Regions from separate parts of the Brevibacillus brevis NBRC 100599 genome, predicted to be linked through region 4. Evidence: riboswitches for the same ligand, from Rfam matches in the RefSeq annotation. Region 4 holds a riboswitch; each other region holds the start of a gene.
What was found. A riboswitch is a leader RNA that binds a small molecule or an ion and turns the genes downstream of it on or off. The one in region 4 is predicted to bind S-adenosylmethionine.
Positions count from the first base shown of each region.

Region 1: it holds a riboswitch for S-adenosylmethionine, as region 4 does, so the genes downstream of both, BBR47_RS18825 (homoserine dehydrogenase) here and BBR47_RS02595 (methionine ABC transporter ATP-binding protein) in region 4, are expected to answer to the same signal.
Region 2: it holds a riboswitch for S-adenosylmethionine, as region 4 does, so the genes downstream of both, BBR47_RS25580 (sugar ABC transporter substrate-binding protein) here and BBR47_RS02595 (methionine ABC transporter ATP-binding protein) in region 4, are expected to answer to the same signal.
Region 3: it holds a riboswitch for S-adenosylmethionine, as region 4 does, so the genes downstream of both, BBR47_RS28435 (MetQ/NlpA family ABC transporter substrate-binding protein) here and BBR47_RS02595 (methionine ABC transporter ATP-binding protein) in region 4, are expected to answer to the same signal.

Region 1 covers NC_012491.1:3,932,970-3,938,582, reverse strand. The annotation lists gene BBR47_RS18840 (Gfo/Idh/MocA family protein) at 1-803, shown strand, start outside; gene BBR47_RS18835 (cyclase family protein) at 825-1,466, shown strand; gene BBR47_RS18830 (DinB family protein) at 1,484-1,999, shown strand; cobalamin riboswitch at 2,033-2,239, shown strand; gene BBR47_RS31830 (hypothetical protein) at 2,400-2,534, shown strand; SAM riboswitch class I at 2,629-2,735, shown strand; SAM riboswitch class I at 2,801-2,914, shown strand; gene BBR47_RS18825 (homoserine dehydrogenase) at 3,001-4,266, shown strand; gene BBR47_RS18820 (CapA family protein) at 4,329-5,498, opposite strand; gene BBR47_RS18815 (VOC family protein) at 5,577-5,613, shown strand, end outside.
Region 2 covers NC_012491.1:5,379,450-5,385,062, forward strand. The annotation lists gene BBR47_RS25575 (sugar ABC transporter ATP-binding protein) at 1-623, opposite strand, end outside; gene BBR47_RS25580 (sugar ABC transporter substrate-binding protein) at 717-1,739, opposite strand; SAM riboswitch class I at 2,123-2,242, opposite strand; gene BBR47_RS25585 (ATP-binding protein) at 2,445-3,698, shown strand; gene BBR47_RS25590 (DUF421 domain-containing protein) at 3,745-4,464, opposite strand; gene BBR47_RS25595 (hypothetical protein) at 4,555-5,613, opposite strand, start outside.
Region 3 covers NC_012491.1:6,012,831-6,018,443, forward strand. The annotation lists gene BBR47_RS28415 (ABC transporter permease) at 1-452, opposite strand, end outside; gene BBR47_RS28420 (nucleoside hydrolase) at 479-1,408, opposite strand; gene BBR47_RS28425 (ABC transporter substrate-binding protein) at 1,514-2,587, opposite strand; gene BBR47_RS28430 (hypothetical protein) at 2,785-3,141, opposite strand; SAM riboswitch class I at 3,362-3,463, shown strand; gene BBR47_RS28435 (MetQ/NlpA family ABC transporter substrate-binding protein) at 3,566-4,396, shown strand; gene BBR47_RS28440 (methionine ABC transporter ATP-binding protein) at 4,439-5,476, shown strand; gene BBR47_RS28445 (methionine ABC transporter permease) at 5,476-5,613, shown strand, end outside.
Region 4 covers NC_012491.1:469,744-475,356, reverse strand. The annotation lists gene BBR47_RS02610 (peptide ABC transporter substrate-binding protein) at 1-539, opposite strand, end outside; gene BBR47_RS02605 (MetQ/NlpA family ABC transporter substrate-binding protein) at 728-1,567, opposite strand; gene BBR47_RS02600 (methionine ABC transporter permease) at 1,628-2,293, opposite strand; gene BBR47_RS02595 (methionine ABC transporter ATP-binding protein) at 2,294-3,307, opposite strand; SAM riboswitch class I at 3,408-3,523, opposite strand; gene BBR47_RS02590 (Ger(x)C family spore germination protein) at 3,631-4,764, opposite strand; gene BBR47_RS02585 (GerAB/ArcD/ProY family transporter) at 4,764-5,613, opposite strand, start outside.

The DNA of each region.
Region 1 (5,613 bases), 2.8 Mb from region 4:
TGGACGCGGTCTATATTGCGAGCCCCAACTCCTGCCACGCGGAACAAGCGATCCAGTGCATGGAAGCGGGGCTGCACGTATTGTGTGAAAAGCCACTGGCTTCTAATGCGATTGAGGTAGAAGAAATGATCCAGGCAGCGAAAAGAAATGACGTGCTGCTCATGGAGGCTGTCAAATCTACACTGTTGCCGAATTTTTTTGCGATACAAGACAACCTGCACAAGCTGGGAAAAGTACGACGTTTTATTGCTAGCAATTGCCAATATTCTTCCCGCTATGACGCCTACCGCGAAGGGAAGGTTTTACGTGCTTTTGATCCTGCTTTTTCAAACGGAGCCTTGATGGACATCGGTATTTATTGTCTTTATCCGTTACTCATCCTTTTTGGCAGACCAGACGTGATCAAAGCAGAAGGAATCGTGCTTGATTCTGGAGTGGACGGAGAAGGCAGTATGTTGTTGAAGTATCGAGAGATGGATGCCATCATTAGCTTCTCGAAAATTACGACCTCCTATCAGCCAGCAGAAATTCAAGGGGAGGACGCTACGATGGTGATCGATCGAATCAACCATCTCAAAGAAGTGGACATTCGCTACAGGGACGGACGAATCGAGCAAGTAGCAAGGCCGCAGACCCCGAAGACCATGCATTATGAAATAAGAGAATTTCTACACTTGGCGAAGATCGGGGCCAGACAATCTGCAACGAATTCGCATGAAGTTTCCAAAATGGCCATGCAGGTCATGGATGAAGCGAGAAGGCAGATGGGGATTGTTTTTCCAGCGGATCGAAAAAACCAGTAGGCAAAAGGGAGGGCGTTTGGGATGAAAATGTATGATGTAACCGCCATCGTGTACGAAGGAATGACGGTGTATAAAAACAAGCCGGAAAAGCAGCCGAAAATACGTACCGCTACCAACGGTTATGTAACAGAATCGAGAATCGACATGGACCTCCACACAGGTACCCATGTGGATGCTCCCCTGCATATGGTGAATGCTGGTGATACATTTGAGAGTATTTCCTTGGAGAAGCTAGTGGGCAAGTGTAAAGTTCTTGATCTCACAGCGGTCGAGGACAGGATCACTCGCGCTGACTTGGAGAGCTTCGATCTTGAGCGAGGAGATTTTGTCCTGTTTAAAACGAAAAACTCTTTTGAAGAGGCGTTCTCCTTTGAATTTATCTTTCTGTCTGAAGAGGGTGCGGAATATGTAAGTGAGCTAGGGGTGCGTGGCATTGGTACCGATGCACTTGGAATCGAACGCAGCCAGGAAGGTCACCCCACCCATAAAAAATTGTTTGCAGCGGGAGTCATTGTCGTGGAAGGCTTGCGGCTAGCAGAGGTCCCGCCAGGCGAGTATTTTCTGGTAGCTGCACCACTCAAGCTGGTCGGCACGGATGCAGCCCCGGCAAGGGTCCTATTGTTTGAAGGTTTACATAGTAACTTGTCTATTGAAACTGAATGACGAGGAGTGGGAAACATATGCTCAGACGACCAGAGCGCGATGAATACGCTGCTTATTTTGACTATTACATGGGTCTTGTACCGGAGGGGGAGCTCCAAACGATCCTCACGCAGCAAGGAGAGAGGATCGTCGCATTATTTTCGTCCCTTGCCCCCGAGCAAATTGATTATCGGTATGCGCCAGGCAAATGGACGGTTAAAGAGGTGTTGGGTCATCTCATCGATGCAGAACGCATCATGAGCTATCGCTTGCTGAGAATCGCGAGAGGAGATCAGACACCCCTCGTCGGTTTTGATGAGAATGCTTTTGTTGAACACGGGTGTTTTCAGCTAAGAGACCTGTCTGATTTACTGGAAGAGTATAAGGCTGTCCGTGCTTCCACCATCGCTTTGGTGCGAGGAATCTCTCCAGAAGCGTGGTTGCGTACAGGACTTGCCAACGGAAACAAGCTATCTGCAAGGACATTGGCCTATGTGATTGTTGGACATGAAGCTCATCACACTCGCATTTTGAAAGAGCGGTATTTGGGGTAAGGTAAAATCTGAAGGTAGCAGTGAAAATAGACAATTTCATAGGTGGAAACAGGTTCCTTAGAGCGTAACCAACTCGCCACAAGGATAATAGGGAAGCTCGGTGCAAATCCGACACGGTCCCGCCACTGTAAGAGGGGAGTCAGCGTCCAAAAAGCCACTGGTCTATCAAAATAGACGGGGAAGGCGACGCTAGGCGATGAACCCATAGTCAGGAGACCTGCCTGTTTCGACAACACTGATAGACCTACGGGAGATAGGGAGGTGTTAGAGATGGCTTGCGAAAAAAACAGCGAGTGGACAAGTATGCCCCTCCTTTTCTGGCATTTTCTAACGATCGTCACGGTCGAACGGAAAATGCTCTTTTTATTTTGGGCAGAATAATAGAAGAGGAGGGCGAGCAATGATACAACTTTTTATTTGCCAATGGTGCGGATATGTTGAGGAAAAAGAGCAGCCTGAGGAATGCCAGGAGGGCGTGTTTCATTGTGCTTGCTGCAGTATGGAAGAGGTAGAAAGCCTGTTCACCCACAACTGAAATCCTTGCCAAATCAGCTTGCAATCAGAAAAGAAAGAATTTTGTTGACGCTTGCCTTGGAATTTCTTAGAATAAAGCCTAACAGCATAAATGGTTCTTATCCAGAGAGGTGGAGGGTCTGGCCCGATGAAGCCCGGCAACCGTTGCATATTGCAACAAGGTGCCAATTCCTGCGAGACGTTTCGTCTCGAAAGATAAGAAGCGGGTTACTCTATTAGTAGATGAACCTTCTTCTTAGCGAAGAAGGTTTTTTTAATTTCATATTTTCTTTATCCAGAGAGGTGGAGGGACTGGCCCGATGAAGCCCGGCAACCGTCACGTATATTTTGTGACAAGGTGCCAATTCCTGCAGGACATTTACGTGTCCTGGGAGATAAGGAGGGGGAGCATTAGCTGCTATCAAGCCTTCTTCTTATCGAAGATGGCTTTTCTTTTTATCTAAAATTCGGGGTATGGGGTGGTCAGGATGAGTGCAGAAGTGGTACGCGTGGGATTATTGGGATTGGGGACAGTGGGTGGGGGCGTAATCAAAACGATCCGTTCACAACAGGAGAAGCTGGCTTCTCGTCTGGGAAAACGAATTGAGATCGTCAAGGCATTGGTGCGTGACTCGGAAAAAGAGCGGGCGGTTCATGTCGACCCGGCTTTACTGACGACAGATTTTGAGGATGTATTGAGAAGCGATGTGGATATCGTGGTGGAGGTCATGGGCGGTGTAGAACCTACCTATGACTACGTACGTGCTTTGATCGAAAAGGGCTGCCATGTGGTAACCGCCAACAAAGAGCTCCTGGCGAAAAAAGGAACAGAGCTAGTCGATTTGGCAAATCAGCATCAAGTGCATCTTGCCTATGAAGCGAGTGTGGCTGGGGGTATCCCGATCTTGAGTGTGCTCCGGCAGTTCCTACGTACGAACGATATCCAAGGCGTTCGTGGTATTCTCAACGGAACAACGAACTTCATTTTGACGAAAATGGAAGCAGAGCAGCTCTCCTACCAGGAGGTGCTCAAGCAAGCACAGGAGCTGGGCTATGCGGAAGCAGACCCTCGTTCGGATGTAGAAGGCTTTGATGCTATGTATAAATTGTATATCCTGGCACAGCTTGTTTATGGAGAATCGCTGCCTTTAGCGGATGTTGTTCGCAAAGGAATTGCAGATTTGTCAGCAGGCCACATTCGGATTGCAAGCGACTTAGGGTACCGGATCAAGCTGATCGCGCAGGCTTATCAAGCCGAAAAAGGCATTCGCCTATCTGTTGAACCAACCATGCTTCCGCTGAGCCATCCGTTGGCGCAAATCCACGATGCGTTTAATGCTGTCCAGCTATCCGGCAACATCGTGGGAGACTTGTTGTTTACAGGAAGAGGGGCAGGAGAGCTCCCTACAGCAAGTGCAGTCGTGGAAGATTTGGCCTATTTATTGACACAGCCATTCACACCGCATCCTACCTGGAAAGAAAAAACGGCTGACAAAGCTGGAGGCACGTTGGACTCGACAGAACACGTCCTATGTTATCTGGAGGGCTCATGTCATACTGCGACGCCAGATCGGGTCTTGTATTTCCTTCAGCAGGCCGGGGTGAACGTGCATAAACTAAAAGTCCAATTCGATTTGGGAGGCGTCTTGCGCGCAGGGTTGATCGTGACGGGAATCAGTGAACAGCAAGTGTCCTTATTGAAAAATGATTTTGGCTTAGAAGTGCGCTGCTTCCCTATTCTTGAATCTGCGTAAGTAAGAGGAATCATAAGAAGAAAAGCCGTATTTCTAGGAATCTGGAAATACGGCTTCTTTTATCAGGGGGCAGTCTCCACCGCCTTTGCATGTGGCTGCACACGTCCGTCACTTTGTATGTCGACTTGCTCAGAAATGGATTCAATGCGTTTTAACAGGGCAGCGCCGTTGCTTTCATTCATGGGTACAGCTTGTCCTAATTCTGCATGAAATGGAAGCATCGTTAGCTCACAATCACCACTTTTGGAGCAGTTTGCTTGTAGGACCATCGTTTCCCAAGTCTTGGGTTCGTTTGCACGTGTGAAAATGAAATTGCCAAGACTGTACGCAATCCATTTGTCGTTGTAACGTTCAAAGCCTTGCAGTACGTGGGGATGACCGCCGACAATCAAATCTGCACCAGCATCGATGTAGGCACGAGACAGCTCCTTTTGATGATCGACAGGATAATCGGAGCGTTCTTTGCCCCAGTGTGCAATCACCACCACGAGATCCGCTTGGCTGTTCGCATCCTGGATCGCTTTCACTGCCAGTGTAGGATCATAGGAAGCGGCCATACCTGGCTGGGAATTCCCTGCAAACCAGCTCGTTTCGGGAATGACCCTGCTGAAGCCGAGAATCGCGATCTTGATGCCGTTCTTTTCTAGGAAAACAGGTGAATAGGCACGGCTTGCATCCTTACCGGCACCGACGTATTCTATACGGTTTTCGTCCAAAGCTTCAAAGGTATCCAGCAATCCCGGAACGCCTTGGTCCATGGAGTGGTTATTGGCCAGATTCACCACATCAATCCCAGCGTTTTTCATGGCAGGAACAGCAAGTGGCGATGACTTGTAAACATACTCCTTGTTTTGAGCAGCAACACCTGTGTCGGTGATCGGCGTCTCCAAATTGGCAATGGTGATATCATCTTGCAAAAAGAGCGAGCTTACATGTTTGTATGGGTAGTCATAGCTGTTTGCAAGTAAGGTTTTCTCAACGTTTCCTGACATCATGATGTCACCGACAAAGGTGAGCTGCACGGAAGACTTTTGGTTCGCGGTATCATCAGGAGCAGGCTGGGTGTTCGGGTTGGCATGTTCTCCATCCATGGCAGTTTGAAATAAGTAGTAGGTTCCGACGACGAAGATGGCCAACAGGCTAAAGAGGAGCGTGCTCTTTCCCACACGTGCCCATTTTCTGCGTGAGCGTTTGCGCCGAGCATGTATCCGGCTTGATCTGTTCTCGTTCATTTTTCCCCCTTGTCTTTCTATCCTTACATAAATGAATTTTGATATCCTATAAGTAATACGAAAAAGGGGAGAAAAAAGGTGCGATTAACTTTTGATCATTTGGTTCATTTTGTAC
Region 2 (5,613 bases), 1.4 Mb from region 4:
TCAAAGATTTCTGGCAGGCGATGGGAGATATAAATGATCCCGACTCCAGCTTTTTTCAACTGCGCAATGATTTGAAACAGCCGTTCGCTCTCCTTCGTGCTCAACGGCGCTGTCGGTTCATCGAAAATGACGTATTTTGCCTTTTGAACGGTCGCCCGTGCAATCAAAATCAATTGCTTTTCCGACAGCGTACATTCTTCGACGAGCATCCTCACTGGAATGGAAAAGCCGAAGTTTTTTAAAATCTGCTCCGTTTCGTTGTACAAGCTCTGCCAGTTGATCAGCCCCTTGGTTTTCGCCTGGACGAGCTGGTCCGCCAGTATGTTTTCGGCGACACTCAAATTCGGGATCAGGGCGGTGTCCACTTCCTGATATACACATTGAATGCCCTGTGCTTTGGCGTCCTGCGGAGATTGAATCGACACGGCCTGTCCATCGATGGTGATCGTACCGCCATCTGCCTGATACGCTCCCGTGAGGATTTTCATCAGGGTACTCTTTCCCGCACCATTCGCTCCGAGCAGTGCGTGAACCTCTCCTGCGCGCACCTCAAAATCGACGGATCGCAGGGCAGGAACCCCAGAAAACTGCTTCGCCATCCCTTTCATCTGCAATGTGGACATGTTTCACACCTCCTGTTAACCTGCGTGTTCCCACCTCTATAAGGAAAAATCCCGTTGGCGGATACAGCTCAACGGGAAAAGCCAATTTGGTTCTTACTTGCCCCACTCTTGTACGTATTGGGACAGGTCGCCCATCGTTACTTTTTTATCCTTCGGCAGGTCTTCTTGTTTCACCAGCACTGGGTTTAGCTTCACGTTGTCTGGCACTTGCTCGCCTTTGATCTTTTGGAACACGGTTTGGGCATGGATGCGTCCGATATTGGATGGGTCTACCGCTGCCGTCGCTGCCCACGGAGAGTTTTCCGCCTGGATCATTTGCAAATCCTCATCGCTTAAATCGATGGAGTATACTTTGATTTCCGTACGTCCTGCTTGTTGGATGGCACGTGTCGCCCCTTTGGCAAATTCATCCCAAGCCGCCCATACTGCTGTGATGTCGCCTTTATTCGGATACTTTTTCAAGATCGCTTCCATCTGCGTTTGTGTATCGAGAGCCGTATTGTTGGTAGCAGAACCGAATGCCGCAATTTCTTTCAAGTCCGGGTATTTCTTCTGGAAAGCTTCGTACGTCACTTGGCGTTTTTCCATTGGCGCAAAGCCAGCTACCCAAACTTTTACGATGTTGCCTTTGCCGTTTGTATCTGCCGCCAGCTTTTCCAAGCTCAGCTCTGCCAACTTGTTGTCATCCTGCGCCACAACTGGCACACCCGGAATGTTGATGTCTGTATCAAACAGGACAACCGGAATTTTTTTATCCACGGCCTTTTGCGTGCCCTGCTGCAACGCTTCTGCCGTACCATGATCGATCAGAATGCCATCAAACCTTTGGTTCACAGCCGCATCGAGGTTGGACGCCATTTTTGCCAGATCAGTATCTGCGTTGAATACGGTCAACTCGCCCCCGTTTTTCTCCACCTCTTTCTTCACGCCATTGATATATTGAGCGGAGAACGTCCCTACGTTTTGGCGCATGATCAGTGCGATTCTCTTTGCCTTCTCTCCCGAAGCACCGCCGTTTGTACTGCCTGTTCCCGTTGTTGCCCCGCTGCCGCATGCCGTCACGAGAACAGAAGCTGCCAAAACAAGTGATGTGATCAGACCGAGTTTCTTTTTCATTTTGATGTTCCCCCTTTTTTCTTTTTAAAACAGATAACAATGATGAAATTTTTTTGTTTCCCCTCAATCAATTGAAGCTTCTTTTGACTTCACTTTCAAAAAGGAATAAAACTTCGTAGAAGAAGCGCATTTCCAGTCCAAGCGCCTCTGGAGCCCATCTCAGCTTCGGAATAAATGGCGGGGAATTTCAGCTTCACTTATGAAATCCTTCCTGAACCTTCTGCGTTTGAAGCTCTCCCGCCATTTCTTCCGAAGCGGACAGTCTTCACTCACAGCGGGGCGGAGGCCGAAGCGTAGACTGGAAATGCGCTTCTTCCCCACGACAGCTACGCAAAAAATCCTCTTTCACAGAGAAAGAGGACAAAAATCGACAAGATTCTCGCCTCTTATCTGTCAGGTATTCTACCTGTTGGAGTTAGCACCTTGGCTCGAAAGAACGCATTCTCTCGTGCTAGGTTGCCGGGCTTCATAGGGCCATTCCCTCAGCCTTCTCTTGATAAGAGTAGTTTCTATTTTCAAAACGTTTGTATAAGTATATACAGAATATAATCTGGCAATTACCTATCTGTCAACTAGGTTTACCGAAAGAATTTTCTTGATAAATATTCCAGTTTCTTCTGTAACATCAAGAGGGATTTTGTTGTGTCTTGTCGAATTATCGTAGATTGATACAAGCCTAGCAAATATTTGCGATGGGGATGCTACATGAGTCTATTAAAAGAAGTTATTCTTCAATGGTTTTTCGCCATTATCCCGTTTGTGTTTTTCAACATTTATTACCGTGACAAAATGAGGAACTACAGCCGTTCCTTTATTGCCATCACCAGCTCAGCCTGCATGTTTCTCGCGATGACCTTCGCCCCGAGTGTCACGAATGGCATGTTTTTTGATATCCGACATGTCATCATATTTTTCGGACTAGTTTATGGCGGAGTCGAGATTGCCCTGCTCCTTCTGATTGAAGCCTTGGTTTATCGGCACTACCTTGGTGGCGAAGGAACATGGGTTGCCTTGCTGATCCTTACAGTCAATTTTGTCTTGTCACTCTTTTTGTATCGACACTACAAAGCCAGTTATCGGAAAACACTGTATCTTTTTATGACGAGTGCGATTTTTTCTACGGTTGCTTTAGGGACTACTTATTACTTTTTTCCCACGTATGTAACTCAACACCTCGTTTACTACACCATAGCGATCCCTATTCAAAACTTTTTCGGCCTCTGGTTATTAATGTCGCTTTTCAGCAAATGCGTTTCGGATAAGGAGCTGTTTATCCGCCACGCGCAAAACGAAAAAATCCAGACGATGAGCCATGTTGCTGCATCGCTTGCACACGAGGTTCGCAATCCGCTGACAGCAGTCAAAGGCTTTTTGAAATTAATACAGGAATGTCCGGAAAATTTGGTAAAAGTCGATCAATACATTCGCATAAGTCTTGATGAAGTACAACGCACAGAAGCCATTTTGACCGAGTACCTTGCCATTTCCAAGCCGCTCAAGGAACGACATGAGATCATTAATCTTAGCGAGCATTTGCATGCCATCCGCGAGGTGATGCTCCCCTTTGCCAATATGCATAACGTGGAGCTTACGCTGCAAGATTTTGAGAGACCTGTGACGATCAAGGCCAATCCAGACGAGTTCAAGCAAGTGTTGGTGAATTTCATCAAAAATGCTATCGAGGCGTGCTCGGATATTTCGGACGGAAAAGTCTCCCTGGACTTGCTCATCGAGCGAAACAAAGCCCTGTTGGTCATCAAGGATAACGGCGTCGGCATGGATGCAGGACAGATTAGCCGTCTCGGAACGATTTACTTTTCTACGAAAACAACTGGGACCGGCCTTGGATTGACGTATTCCTATCATGTCATTCATGCGATTGGCGGAACCGTCAATGTATCAAGTAAACCACGAGTAGGAACCAAGTTCACCATTATGCTCCCGTATAAGGCACAGTGACTTCATGCAATCTTGCAGAGGGACTGTGCCTTTTTCCATTCGATTGCTAATGATGCAACGGGGGTACTTGTGGTTCTTTTTTGTTTTTCAAGGAAAACTGCAATTCATTTTGGCGATTGATCGTCGCGAGAAAGACTTGTTCGGACGCGATCCCCTTTTTCTTTAATTCGTGCAAAAGCCATTGCTCATCGCGTTTCCGGTATGACAGCACATCTGGATATATCTTGCCTTCCACAATGACCGGCAGCGACATTCCCGCTGAAGAAGTATTGATGCCCAAATCTTGTTTCGTTACGACCTGCTGTTCTACTTTTTTGAGCACAGTCAACCGACCGTTTGCCTCGATAATAGCCAAATCAATCTCTGCCAGGTCAAAAATATCTTTTTCGCGAAGCATATGGAGGACATTATCGAGCGAGTAGCGGATTTTTTTCAAGTTTTTGAAGTGAAAAGCCCCGTTGTGGAAAATGACGGTCGGTTCAAATGTAACCATTCTGCCAAACCAGCGAAAGACAATGGACAAGTGCGATACGACCCGTTGCAAGATCCCCAATGTCACAATCGCTACTGCAATTGAAATATGCCGGACATCTGGCTCTGCAATGTCAGCTCCTGCCACTGAGCCCAAAGTAATAATGATGATAAAGTCAAAAACAGGTAGCTCCCCAATCGAGCGCTTGCCCATGAATAAGGTGATGATCAGTAATAAAGGAATAATCGTACATACGCGCCCGATGACGATCATGGTTTCTCCGAATCCTTCCACGTTTGTCCCTCCCCTCACGCTTTACTATGCAAATTCTGGGAAGGCATTATGCAAAACAAAACACCAGGAGTCTCCCCCTGGTGTCTCTCATTATTGGAGTGGCAGCCATTCTCCCGTAATGGCATCCACATCCCCATTGCTTTTCAGTATTTCTGCCGAATAGACCAAGACTGGTTGCTCTTGAATCTTATTGTAATTGTTATCAAGCGGGAAGACATAGCGAGGACTGAGCGGATGATGTTGGAGATAAACCTGCGCCGCCTCTTCCGTTGAAATCACCTTGGCCACATCTGCGAAGCTCTCCTGCTCATGCGGGAATGTCAAATTCACCCCGATAATTTCTCCTGTCTGCCCGTCGATCATGACCTTATAATACTGATCCGGCACGATTACGCCGTTTATTTCTCGGACAAAATTCAACTCAACCTGTCTGCCCATCACGTACACTTGCTCCTGCATCCGCACCGTCTTCACCCGTGAATCCAAATACGGCTCCAAAAACAAGATCGCTCTCTCCTGCAATTCTGCGACGGTACGTGTCGGATCACCTTCTCGCAGCTCAGGATAAGAGATCTTGAACGCTGCTGCCCGATTGTTGACAGTAGTCAGCCGCATGGATCGCTCTCCTTTTTTGGCCTGGTATTCCCGTTCGTTGTCTCCCAGCATATATTCAGGCACATTACTCCCCATAAAGGTGAAGCCCTCCACCTTCTGGCCGAAGAACTCCATGGCAGCCGCAGCCTCTTTTGCCGATGCAACCATTGTCTTCTTGCCTCCGGGCTTGACGGCAATGCTGTCGCGAAACGACTCTCCACGCCACAAGGTCGTTTTCACTTCCTTGCCAGTACGAGCGTCGAGATACCCGGAGAAGCTCTCCCTGTAGCGAAGAACGTAGTCCACGTCCTTCTTCCCAACTCTCTCATACGTCAGCTGCATGACTTCTGCAAGTCCGCTCTCTGTTTTCTTCGGAGAAGGCCTCTCAGCTATTGGAGGAAACTGCCCAGCGTCCAGATTCATTCCGGTTGAATCCCCTGAATTGATATAGCGAATATGCCCGACATCGCTCATGCCAATCACATAGTTATCTCCTTCTACCTGCACGTCATTCACATAGCGTTGCAAGCGGACGGCTTCATGCGAAACGGTATC
Region 3 (5,613 bases), 750 kb from region 4:
TGAATCAAACCAATCATCATCGCAGTCGGCGTATACAATATTTCCAACGGCTTATCGATGAGCCCGATTGCAAGCAGCGAGCTGTTCAATAAGCCCTTTTTTCCGAGAATAATCATCCAAGAGAACGACCGCACGACAGAGCTGGTCAGCAAAGGAAAAATAGCCAATGCCAGCAGGATGCCTTTTTTGCGTGGGCCGAGCTTGGAAATGTAGTACGCGGCAGGAAAACCGATCAGAACACACGCAATCGTCGTGACCAGACTGACCTGCAACGTTGTCAGCATAATTTTCAGGAAGTACGCATCGGTAAGAAATTGGAGATAGCCTTGGATCGTAAAGCTACCCTCTTGATAAAAGGTGGACGCAATCGTCATCACGATCGGAATGACCATGAACAACGTCAAAAAAAGCACACCCGGCAACAACAATAAATAAAGACCCGTTTTTCTCATCTGATTAACTCCTGTTCACGGTATCGTCAGGCTTTCAATGCGCCGAGAAAACGCGCAAAGAACGCATCTGCATCTACGTCCAGACAGACGTTTATGTTCGGTTCTTTTTTCAGGCGGTTTTGAAAGTCGCAAACCGTTTGCCCATCACACAGCTCACTTCTCGTTTCGATATCTACATACAGTTTCTGCGTCTTCACCAGCTTCGGATCGAGTGCGACCGCGACAGCCAACGGATCATGCATAGCGCACGCATAGATGCCATTTCGCTGAAAATAGCGATGAAGGTAATCAGACGTACTCTGTCTCACGTACTCGCCCATCGGGGTATCTCCTAGCCCGCGAATATGCTCCTCATTCAGTAGCACTCTTCGCGTTACATCCAGACCAACCATCGTCAATTGCGGGAATCCGGCATGAAATACGACCTTCGCTGCCTCTGGATCGACGTACATGTTGTACTCCGCAACTGGCGTCACATTGCCATGCTCGCGGACCACTCCACCCATGAAAATAACTTCCTTGACGTGTTGAACAAGCTCCGGATATTTTTTCACCGCCAAAGCCAAATTGGTCAGCGGCCCCGTCATGACGAGCGTAATTTCTCCAGAATGAGCGAGTACGTTTTCCACGATGAAATCAGGGGCAAAGCCAGCAGTCGGTTCCTTGTAAATCGGAACTCCGGCAAGGGCACCGCCCAAACCATCCTCACCATGTACGGCATGCTCGAAAAACAACGGCCGCAATAACGGTTTAGACGCTCCACAGATGACAGGGATTTGCTCGCCGACTTGCAGGAAATCAAGAATTTTGCACGTGTTTTCCGTGGCTTTTCGCAGCGACACGTTGCCATTCACCGTAGTAATACCAACTAGATCGAATTGCCCGCTTTTCACAGCGAGAATAATGCCAAGCGCATCGTCAATGCCCGTATCGACGTCAAGAATGATCTTTTTCACAAGTGGTCCTCCTCACTTTCATATAAATTCCTATACGTTGAAAACGAGGGTATATCCGAATTGTCTATACCCTCGCCCATTGTTTTTCTATCGTTCGTTATTGCGTTATTGCGTGATTTCACGATTCCAACGGTCAATCCATGCTTTGGAGTGCTCGTTTACGAATTTCATGTCCAGCATTTTCAGCTTGCTTACGGTTTCTTCCCCGTACGTTACACCTTTTGCTTCTTCTTCTGTCAGTTGAACGGTCTTGTTTACAGGGGAATCGATTTTCGCTTTTGCTGTTTTCTCCTGAACTTCTTTGCTCAGTTGATAGTTGATGAAGTCTTCTGCGAGTGCTTTGTTTTTCGAGCCTTTTACGATGTTAACCGTATTCATAACCGCATATCCACCGCTTGCAGGTTGTACGAAAACAGCTTCTGGAACAGCAGCTTTGATGTCTTTGAAGTACATTTCCATGATTGGTCCTACGCCGATTTCTTCTTGTCCAAACATGTTCACGTATTCGGAGGTCTTATCGTAGAACTTCACGACATTTTTGTTGACTTCTTTCATTTTCGCGAAGGCTTGATCCTCGTTAAATTCCTTGCTGCCCGCAACCGCAGAAGCACTGTCGAGAACCATCGGGCCAGTTGTGGACGTAATGCTTGGCAGTGTCAGCTTGCCTGTCAGCTCTGGATTCCACAGATCTTTCCAATCCTTGATCTCAGTTTTTACGAGCTTTGGATTGTAGGCAATCCCGAATTGGCCAATCGTGTAAGCTGGACCGTACTCCTCGCCCAGTGGTGCTTTGGCGATGTCGTAGATTTGATCCAGGTTCGGGATGCGGCTGCGGTCGATTTTTTCAAATGCGCCACTCTCAATCCCTTGCTGTGCATAGTAGTCAGAGAGGTAGATCAAGTCTACATCGGAGCTTCCTTGGCGGACCTTGTTCAGACGCTCTGCGTTGTTCCCGATTTCCAGCACGATTTTTACGTTATGTTCTTTTTCAAACGGCTCATATACTTCTTTCCGGAAAAAGTCTTCGGAGAAGCCCCATGTGGAGATGACCAGCTTTTGTGGCTCGCCCTTGGCTTCGCCGCCAGCTCCCCCCGCTTTTGGTTGATCATTGCTGCCACAGCCAGCGAGTGCCAGTGACATCATAGAAAAAGACAGGATTCCAGCAAGTAATTTCTTCATCGTAATTCTCCTCCAGTTGGGTTCATTTGATGACAAAATATGGTGATACAATAAAAAGAAAAGTACCCTTGATTAGAACGTATCATTCTAAACAAGAGCACTTTTCTTCGTAAACAAAGAGAAGTGACACCCGTTTTTACGCAAAGTCTACGGTCTCCCCTTAAGATAGATCAAAAGAGAAAATCCGAACGATTGCGTCAGGTATTCAGTTCTGATTCAGCTAAAATAACATTCGTGATCGCCCACTGCGTAGGCGCATCGTAGTCCCTGAGCACGGCTTCCAACGGCAACCCCATCTCTTCTTCCAGTCGTTCTCTCAGTCTCTTCTTATAAAGAAGGGACATGCGAAAATCGACTTCGAGCTTGAGGGCCGGTGCTTCTCCTTCCAACGCTTGTGAGCGCGGAGAGCGGCGATGCTTAGCTTGGAACGTAATCATCTGATTTTCAATCGTGACTCGGAGCAAAGTCGTTCCAAATCCGAACAACTCTTTTGCTATCTCATTATAGATGGCAGACAGCTTTTTTCTAGTTTCATTGGAGTCCACGAGAGTCATGTCATCACCTGCGATAGCTGGCATCGGGTTCATTCGCTCTCATTATACATATGATTTTTTCATTCTTCAATAGAATATTCGTATTTAGATCAATTTCACATTTTTCCACCAAGTCATTCGTTTGCAAAAACTGTTGACACCGAAAAAATCAGTCGTTATAATCCAACTATCCAAATAAGAATTAACAACAATGTTTGGAATGATAATTTCATAGCACATTCTCTTATGAAGAGAGGTTGAGGGACTGGCCCTATGACACCTCGGCAACCTATCGCAAACGATACGGTGCCAAATCCAGCGGAATTATTCCGACAGATAAGAGAGGTATTGTTGCAGTGTGGTTACATACTTGCAGTTTTCGCCTCTTCTGTCGGAAGAGGCTTTTTTCTTTTCCATCTTACATCCAGAGAAAAGGGGTATTTTCATGAAAAAAACTGGTCTACTGCTCACTACACTACTGCTCGCTGCATCGCTCGTAACGGCTTGCGGGGGTAAACAAGAAGCTGCGCCTGCTAACGGCGGTACTGCTGCTGAACAAACCTCACTCAAAGTGGGTGTCACTGGCGGCCCACACGAAGAAATTCTCAACAAAGTAAAAGAAGTCGCCAAAGGCAAAGGGCTCGACGTCGAAGTCATCGTTTTCAACGATTACGTACAGCCAAACCAAGCTCTCGATAAAGGAAATCTCGATGTGAACAGCTTCCAAACCATCCCGTTCTTGGCGAAGTTCAATCAAGATCACAAGACAAAGATCGTCGAGGTCGGAAAAACCGTGACGTACCCGATGGGCCTGTACTCCACCAAGCATAAAAAAGTCGAGGACATCCCAGCAGGCGGCGTTGTCGGCATTCAAAATGATCCGACCAACCGAGCACGCGCCTTGCTGCTCTATCAGGCAGCTGGCTTAATTAAGCTCAAGGATGGCGTGGGTGACAACGCAACACCACTGGACATCGTGGAAAATCCGAAAAATTTGCAATTCAAAGAGCTGGAGGCTGCTTTCCTGGCACGCTCGCTGAGCAACGTAGAGGTTGCTTCGATTAACACGAACTTCGCGATGGAAGCTGGCTACTCCCCGAAAAAAGACGCGATCTTCGCTGAGACGGCTGACTCTCCATACGTAAACATCTTGGCAGTCAACGAAACCAACAAAGACAACCCAGCCGTCAAAAAGCTGGTGGACATCTACCGCTCGGAAGAAGTGAAAAAATTCATCGACGAACGCTTTGAAGGAGCTGTACTGCCGTCCTGGTAAGATCGACGCCAGGAACATCAAGAACAACAAGGAGAACTCGTTATGATACAGCTAACCGATATTCATAAGTCGTATCAAGTAGGAAACAAGCAGGTAGAAGCATTGAAGGGCGTATCCCTGCAGGTGGAAAAAGGGCAAATCTACGGGGTGATCGGCTTTAGCGGAGCGGGGAAAAGTACCCTGCTCCGTACCATCAACCTGTTGGAGAAGCCGACCAGCGGTTCTGTGATCGTCAATGGCCAGAACATGCTGACCCTCAAGGAAAAAGAGCTGCGGCAAGCTCGCAAAAAGATCGGGATTATTTTTCAACACTTCAACCTGCTCTCTTCCTATAATGTCTTTGACAATGTGGCGGAAATCTTGCGGATGAATCGCGTCCCCAAAGATGTCATAAAGCGCAAGGTAGAAGACCTTCTCGGCTTGGTTGGCTTGTCTGATAAAGCAAACGCTTATCCTTCTCAACTATCCGGTGGACAAAAGCAACGGGTGGGCATCGCTCGTGCACTTGCGACCGATCCGGAAATTCTGCTCTGTGACGAAGCGACTTCCGCTCTCGATCCGCAAACAACCGAATCCATTCTGGAGCTATTGCTCGACATCAATCGAAAGTTCAACCTGACCATCGTGCTGATTACCCATGAAATGCAGGTCATTAAGAAAATCTGCGACCAAGTAGCCATCATGGAAAACGGCGTCGTCATCGAGCAAGGCTCTGTTCTGGATGTGTTCAGCAATCCGCAAGAGCAAACGACCCGTAATTTTATCAAAACGGTTTTTGATGATCAGGTACCACAGGAGATTTTGTCCAAGATAAAAGAATCCGGACCCGTTTCCAAAATTGTTCGCGTTGCTTTTCGCGGAGATGCCGCTCTCGATCCTGTTCTTGGCACCTTGTCCGCACGCTTTCCGATTAGCACCAATCTGTTATACGGCTCAATTACGACCATTAAGGGAACGGCGCTCGGCATTTTGCTTTTGCACATTTCTGGTGAAGACCAGCCCATTCAAGATGGCATTCGCTTCTTGCGCGAATCCGTCTACCGCGTAGATATTGTGTCACCAGAGGAGGTGCGGAGCTAATGGAGCGTTTGATTGAAATGATTCCGGTATTCGGGCAATCCCTGCAAGAGACCGTCATCATGGTTGGGTTTTCCTTGTTCATTGCGACACTGATCGGGATTCCGCTCGGGATTTTGTTGGTCATCACACAGGCGAAT
Region 4 (5,613 bases):
TCCAGTGTTTTGTCATCGATTGCCCTCGCACCGAGTTCGTCGGGGTTCGCCTTGCCTTCGTGAATCGGCTTCGCATTTTTGATGTAGTACAGCTGATAGGCATACTCGGCACCAAAGGTCTTGCCGAGTGCACGCTTCCATGCATATACGAAGTCATGGGCAGTTACCGGGTCTCCATTGCTCCACTTGGAGTCGCGGAGCGTAAACGTATACACCAGTTTGTCATCTGAAAGCTTCACATCGGATGCTACTGAATTCACTGGCTTTGCGTTTGCATCGAAGCGCGTCAAGCCATCAAAAGTAGCACGAATGATCGCTCCCGAAGTAGCATCCTTCGCAAGACCAGGGTCCGCAGTCGATGGCTCACTCACAATGTTCGCCCGAAATACCTGCGACTTTGCATTTGCAGGCTTTTCAGCGGATGCTGCATTTCCCTCTGCTGGAGGGGTTGTCGTCGATGGCGTACTCGTGGAGCATCCAGCTAACACGCTTCCAGCGACCAGCATCGCACCAAGAAACAACTTGAGATTTTGTTTCATCAGAATATTCCCCCTTATCTGTATTTTTCCATTCCAAACACAATATACGCGACCGGAATTGGGTTGAAAACGGGGTTAGTATAGATTTCATTTAATTTTATGAAAATTCACTATATTATAAACAAAAGTAAAACCCAACCAGCTTTTCGGCCAGTTGGGCTTTTGTTGATCGATCAATTTTTTCTAGATTAGAACGCTGGAATAATCGCGCCTTTGTATTCATCTTCAATGAACTTTTTCACTTCAGGTGAGTTCAGTTCTTTTGCCAGCTTTTGAATGGCTTCGGAATCCTTGTTGTCAGGACGAGCTACCAAGAAGTTTGCGTATGGCGTATCTTTATCTTCAATAAACAGAGCGTCTTTGGTGGGAACAAGCTTTGCTTCCAGCGCGTAGTTCGTGTTGATCAGCGCCAAATCTACTTCTTCCAGAACGCGTGGCAGCATTGCTGCTTCTACTTCTTTGAATTTCAGGTTTTTCTTGTTCTCAACAACATCTTTCACTGTACCGCTGATGCCAGCGCCTTCTTTCAGCTTGATCAAGCCGTTTTTCTCCAAGAGTGCGAGTGCGCGACCGCTGTTTGTCGGGTCGTTTGGCAGCGCGATTGTTGCGCCATCAACTAATTCATCTACAGATTTAATTTTTTTGCTGTAAGCGCCGAATGGCTCGATGTGTACAGCCACTACTGGCACCAGGTTCATGTTTTGTCCTTTATTGAAGTCTTCCAGGTAAGGCTTGTGCTGGAAGAAGTTTGCGTCGAGTTGTTTCTCGTTCACTTGAACGTTAGGTTGTACATAATCAGTGAACTCTTGGACTACCAAGTTCACGCCTTGTTCTTTCAGTTTTGGTTGAATGAACTTCAAGATTGCTGCATGTGGAACGGGAGAAGCGCCTACCTTCAATGTTACTTCCTGTTTTCCGCCTTGTGCGCCGCCTTCAGCTGGAGCAGGTGCTGTTTCGGTTTTGCCTCCGCAAGCTGCCAAAGAAAATGCCAATACAGTAGAAAGTACAGATACGACTAGCTTTTTCATGAATGATTTCCCCCTTGCATGTATTTCGTTTTATTTTTTGACAATCTATATGGAAAGATCCTATTTACGGCTGAATTTCAGAACCAGACGGTCCCCCAGCGACTGTAAGATCTGTACCATCACCAGCAAAATAACAACAGTCACAACCATAACATCGGTTTGGAAACGCTGATAACCGTATCGGATCGCCAAGTCACCCAAACCACCACCGCCAATTACCCCAGACATTGCTGTGTAGGAGACCAGTGTTACCGTCGTGATCGTAATACCCGCGATCAAACCGGATCTAGACTCTGGCAAAAGGACATTCCAGACGATCTGCCAATTGGATGCACCCATAGATTGTGCGGCCTCAATCACGCCCTTATCAATCTCACGCAGAGAGGTTTCCACCAAACGTGCGAAAAACGGAGCGGCACCAAATACGAGCGGCGGAATGGCACCTAGTACGCCGAGTGAAGTCCCTACGATCATTTTCGTCACTGGAATCAGCAAGATCATCAGAATGATAAATGGTACCGAGCGCAATACGTTGACAACGAATGATGCAATGGTATAAAAAGTGCGGTTTTGCAAAAGCTGTCCGCGAGAAGTCAAAAACAAAATGATGCCCAACGGCAAACCAATCAGGACGGTAAACAGAGTGGAGAAGCCAAGCATCGTGAGCGTGTCCATCGTACCTTCGCCGATTTCAGCCCAATCCACATTTTCGAATGTCCAGTCCATTTATATCACCTCTACTTCCAAGCCACGTTGGCGCAGCGTCTCGATGGTCTTTTGATTCTGTGCGACATCGCCTTCCAGCTCGATCACTAACTGACCATACGGCGTATCTTTCATGCGAGAAATCGTTCCCTGCAAAATACTAAACACCGTACCTGTCTCTTGCATCGTTTGGAAAAGGATTGGCTGGTACGTTTTTTCTCCGAGGAAGGTGACACGAGCAATCGTGCGGTTCCCCGAAGCCTTTTCGTGCTCGACCGCTTCGCGCAGCTCTGTAGAATCGGCTACTTGCTCCACGAATTCTTGTGTCGTTGGATGCTTTGGACGAAGGAATACATCTAGTACGTTACCCGATTCGACGATCTTTCCTCCATCAATCACGCCGACACGATCACAAATGGAGCGAATGACGTGCATCTCGTGGGTAATCAACACAATGGTCAAGCCCAGCTTGCGGTTGATGTCCAAGAGCAGTGCCAGAATGGAGTTCGTCGTCTGCGGATCGAGAGCTGATGTCGCTTCGTCGCAGAGCAGCACTTTTGGATCATTCGCGAGCGCACGGGCGATCCCGACACGCTGCTTCTGTCCGCCAGACAGCTGAGACGGATATTTGTCCTTATGTGCCTCCAAGCCAACCAGCTTCAGCAGCTCGTTTACTTTCTTATCAATCTCTGCCTTCGAACGCTTTGCCAGCTTGAGCGGAAAAGCAACATTTTCGCCGACCGTCGAAGAAGACAGCAAGTTGAAATGCTGAAAAATCATGCCGATTGCGCGGCGCTTTTCTTGCAGCTTCCCTTCATCCAGCTTCGTCAAATCGACGCCGTCCACAATAACTTCCCCCGAAGTTGGGCGCTCTAGCAAATTGATGCACCGGATCAACGTACTTTTCCCTGCACCAGAGTGTCCGATAATCCCGTATATTTCGCCTTGCTCTATGGAAAGGTCGATCCCCGTTAACGCTGGGATGGTTTTACCTTGTACTTGATAGCTTTTATGCAAATGACGCAGTTGGATCAACGCATCCACCTCCCGACCATAATCTTGATAAAAATATAAAAACCCCTTTTTCACAAACGAAAAAGGGGCTGCAACGCAATGTATACGTTCGCATCCACCCTTCTCATCTGTACAAGATCCAAAAATCCTGTAGGAATTGGCACCGCGACGTTCATTCGAAAATGAACCGGCTGCCGGGCTTCATAGGGCCTGTCCCTCCGCCTCTCTTGATAAGAAAGATATCTACGTATATTATGTTCGTTTTTTCTATTTCTTGATGATACAAAACGGATTATATCCTTTTTGAAAATATCACGTCAATAGTAATAGCAGGAAAAAGTTTTTTAATCCATGACGCCGTTGCGGATGATGGTTGACTTTATGTGGAAGCGAAATGTCGCTTCTTTGAACATCTTTCTCCATTCAGCCTGCGTCATATTTGCCTTGCCCCTTCTATTTGAGCGATACACGATCCCGAAACCAGCGGGATCGACATTGAGGTCCTGCAATTTATGCACTACTTTCTGCAGTTCTTTTCCAAGCTCTTCTTCCAGTGCATGTTCCATGATTTTCATCAACCTGGCATTCTCTAGCTTCAGCGGGAGGGTTAATTCCAAAATCCGCGCATTTAATCGGATGTGAATATCAAAGATCGGGGGAGATACTTGGGTCAGCTCGATTTTTGAATGGCTGGAAATCGTGTCAAAGACAAGCTGCACACGGTCTTTTTTACTTCCGCGATTCTTGGGCATCTCGCCAAAAATATGAGCAGGGACAGAAGTATCGTAGCTGCCAATGCGGAATTTTCCATGCATGAGCTTGATTAAAAAGGCTTCCTTGGGTGTGATCCACCCTACATAACGCTCCCCTCGAAATAATGCGATCCCCTTGATTTGCAGCTCATTTCCCTTTCTTGCAATGAACGGCATGATCGGGTCTATTCCTTTGTCATAATAAGACCGAAAAAACTCATGCATAGTGGAAGACGGAATTTTTTCCCCTTCAATATTTTGCTCAATCATACGGTATAAATAGATTCCGATATTCCCTTCTTCAGAATAGGGATGCGTTAACATATCATATGTTTCGCCTTCAAATAAGCAAAGATAAACCCTGCTGGAAATAGAGGAATCCCGATACAACGTGTCAACGATACTACCAAGTCCACGCTTTGCCAATTTTTCATTGTAGAGTGCGACACGAATTTGCCCACCCAATACTCTTTTATCTGATTGTAAATTTATCCGATCCCGAATTCCCTTGCTGGTTTCACCGATGGCTGAAAAAACCTGTATCTTTTCTTTCGCCTCTGGATTAATGGAAGGCATAATTGCTGTCCCCCGAACGTCCCCATCCTTTAACAGATCATAGCCGACAGCCGTGGCAAGTCCTGTCTCATCAAAAATTTGCCGATCTGAACAGCCTGCCAGGACAAGGATACATGAACACCACAACGCCAAAAGACGCTTAGGCAGCATCAGGCACTCTCTCCTTTGCTGGTTGGTTTCACCCTTTGCTTTCGTTTCTTCAGCCAGACCATCAGGTACAAAAAATAGGGGTACACGTAAATAATGTACAGAGTTATATGCGAGTAAATAGTCGTCATCCGACTCATCTGCTGTCTGGAAAGCAGCGACAAGGAGGCTACATAGATCACGGGTATAATCCAATACAACGAATGACGTAGATTGAATCCGAACAAGCGCTTGAGACCTCGGGCAGAAGCCCACAAATACAGCATAATATTCGGCAAGATCACGAGAAGCCATAACGAAATGACAACCAGTTCAAACCTTTCCAGAATAGGGAGGTACACCATCTTTTGCATATTGAGTGTCGCCCAGATCGTTCTCATGAGCTGACCCTGACTAAAAAAGACCAGTGCCACAATCATGACAAACAAATAGATCAGATACGTCACCAACACCGCCAACTGTACACTTTTGTGTACCCTCTCTTTATTTTGTAAATAAGGATAGACAACGTAGAGAATCTCAAAGCCGGCACTGGTCAAAGACATGGCAATCATTCCATTGAAAAGGTTCTCCAAGCTGGTGTCCATGACAGGAAACAAATATTCCCACCTGGCAAATTTCAAAGGAAAATATAACTCAAATATCATCCATATCGTGACCATAAAGGAAAAAAACGCATAGCCTGCTACGACTCTTATCCCCCCTACGACTGTGTAAAACGCTAGAAACAGGATAATCCCTGACAGAACCCACGTTGGTAAATTCGGAAACATCCAGGTTTGGACAACTTCAATGTAGGTACGTAAAATGACTCCAGCTGACACAAAAAAATAGGTCAAATAAATGATGCTT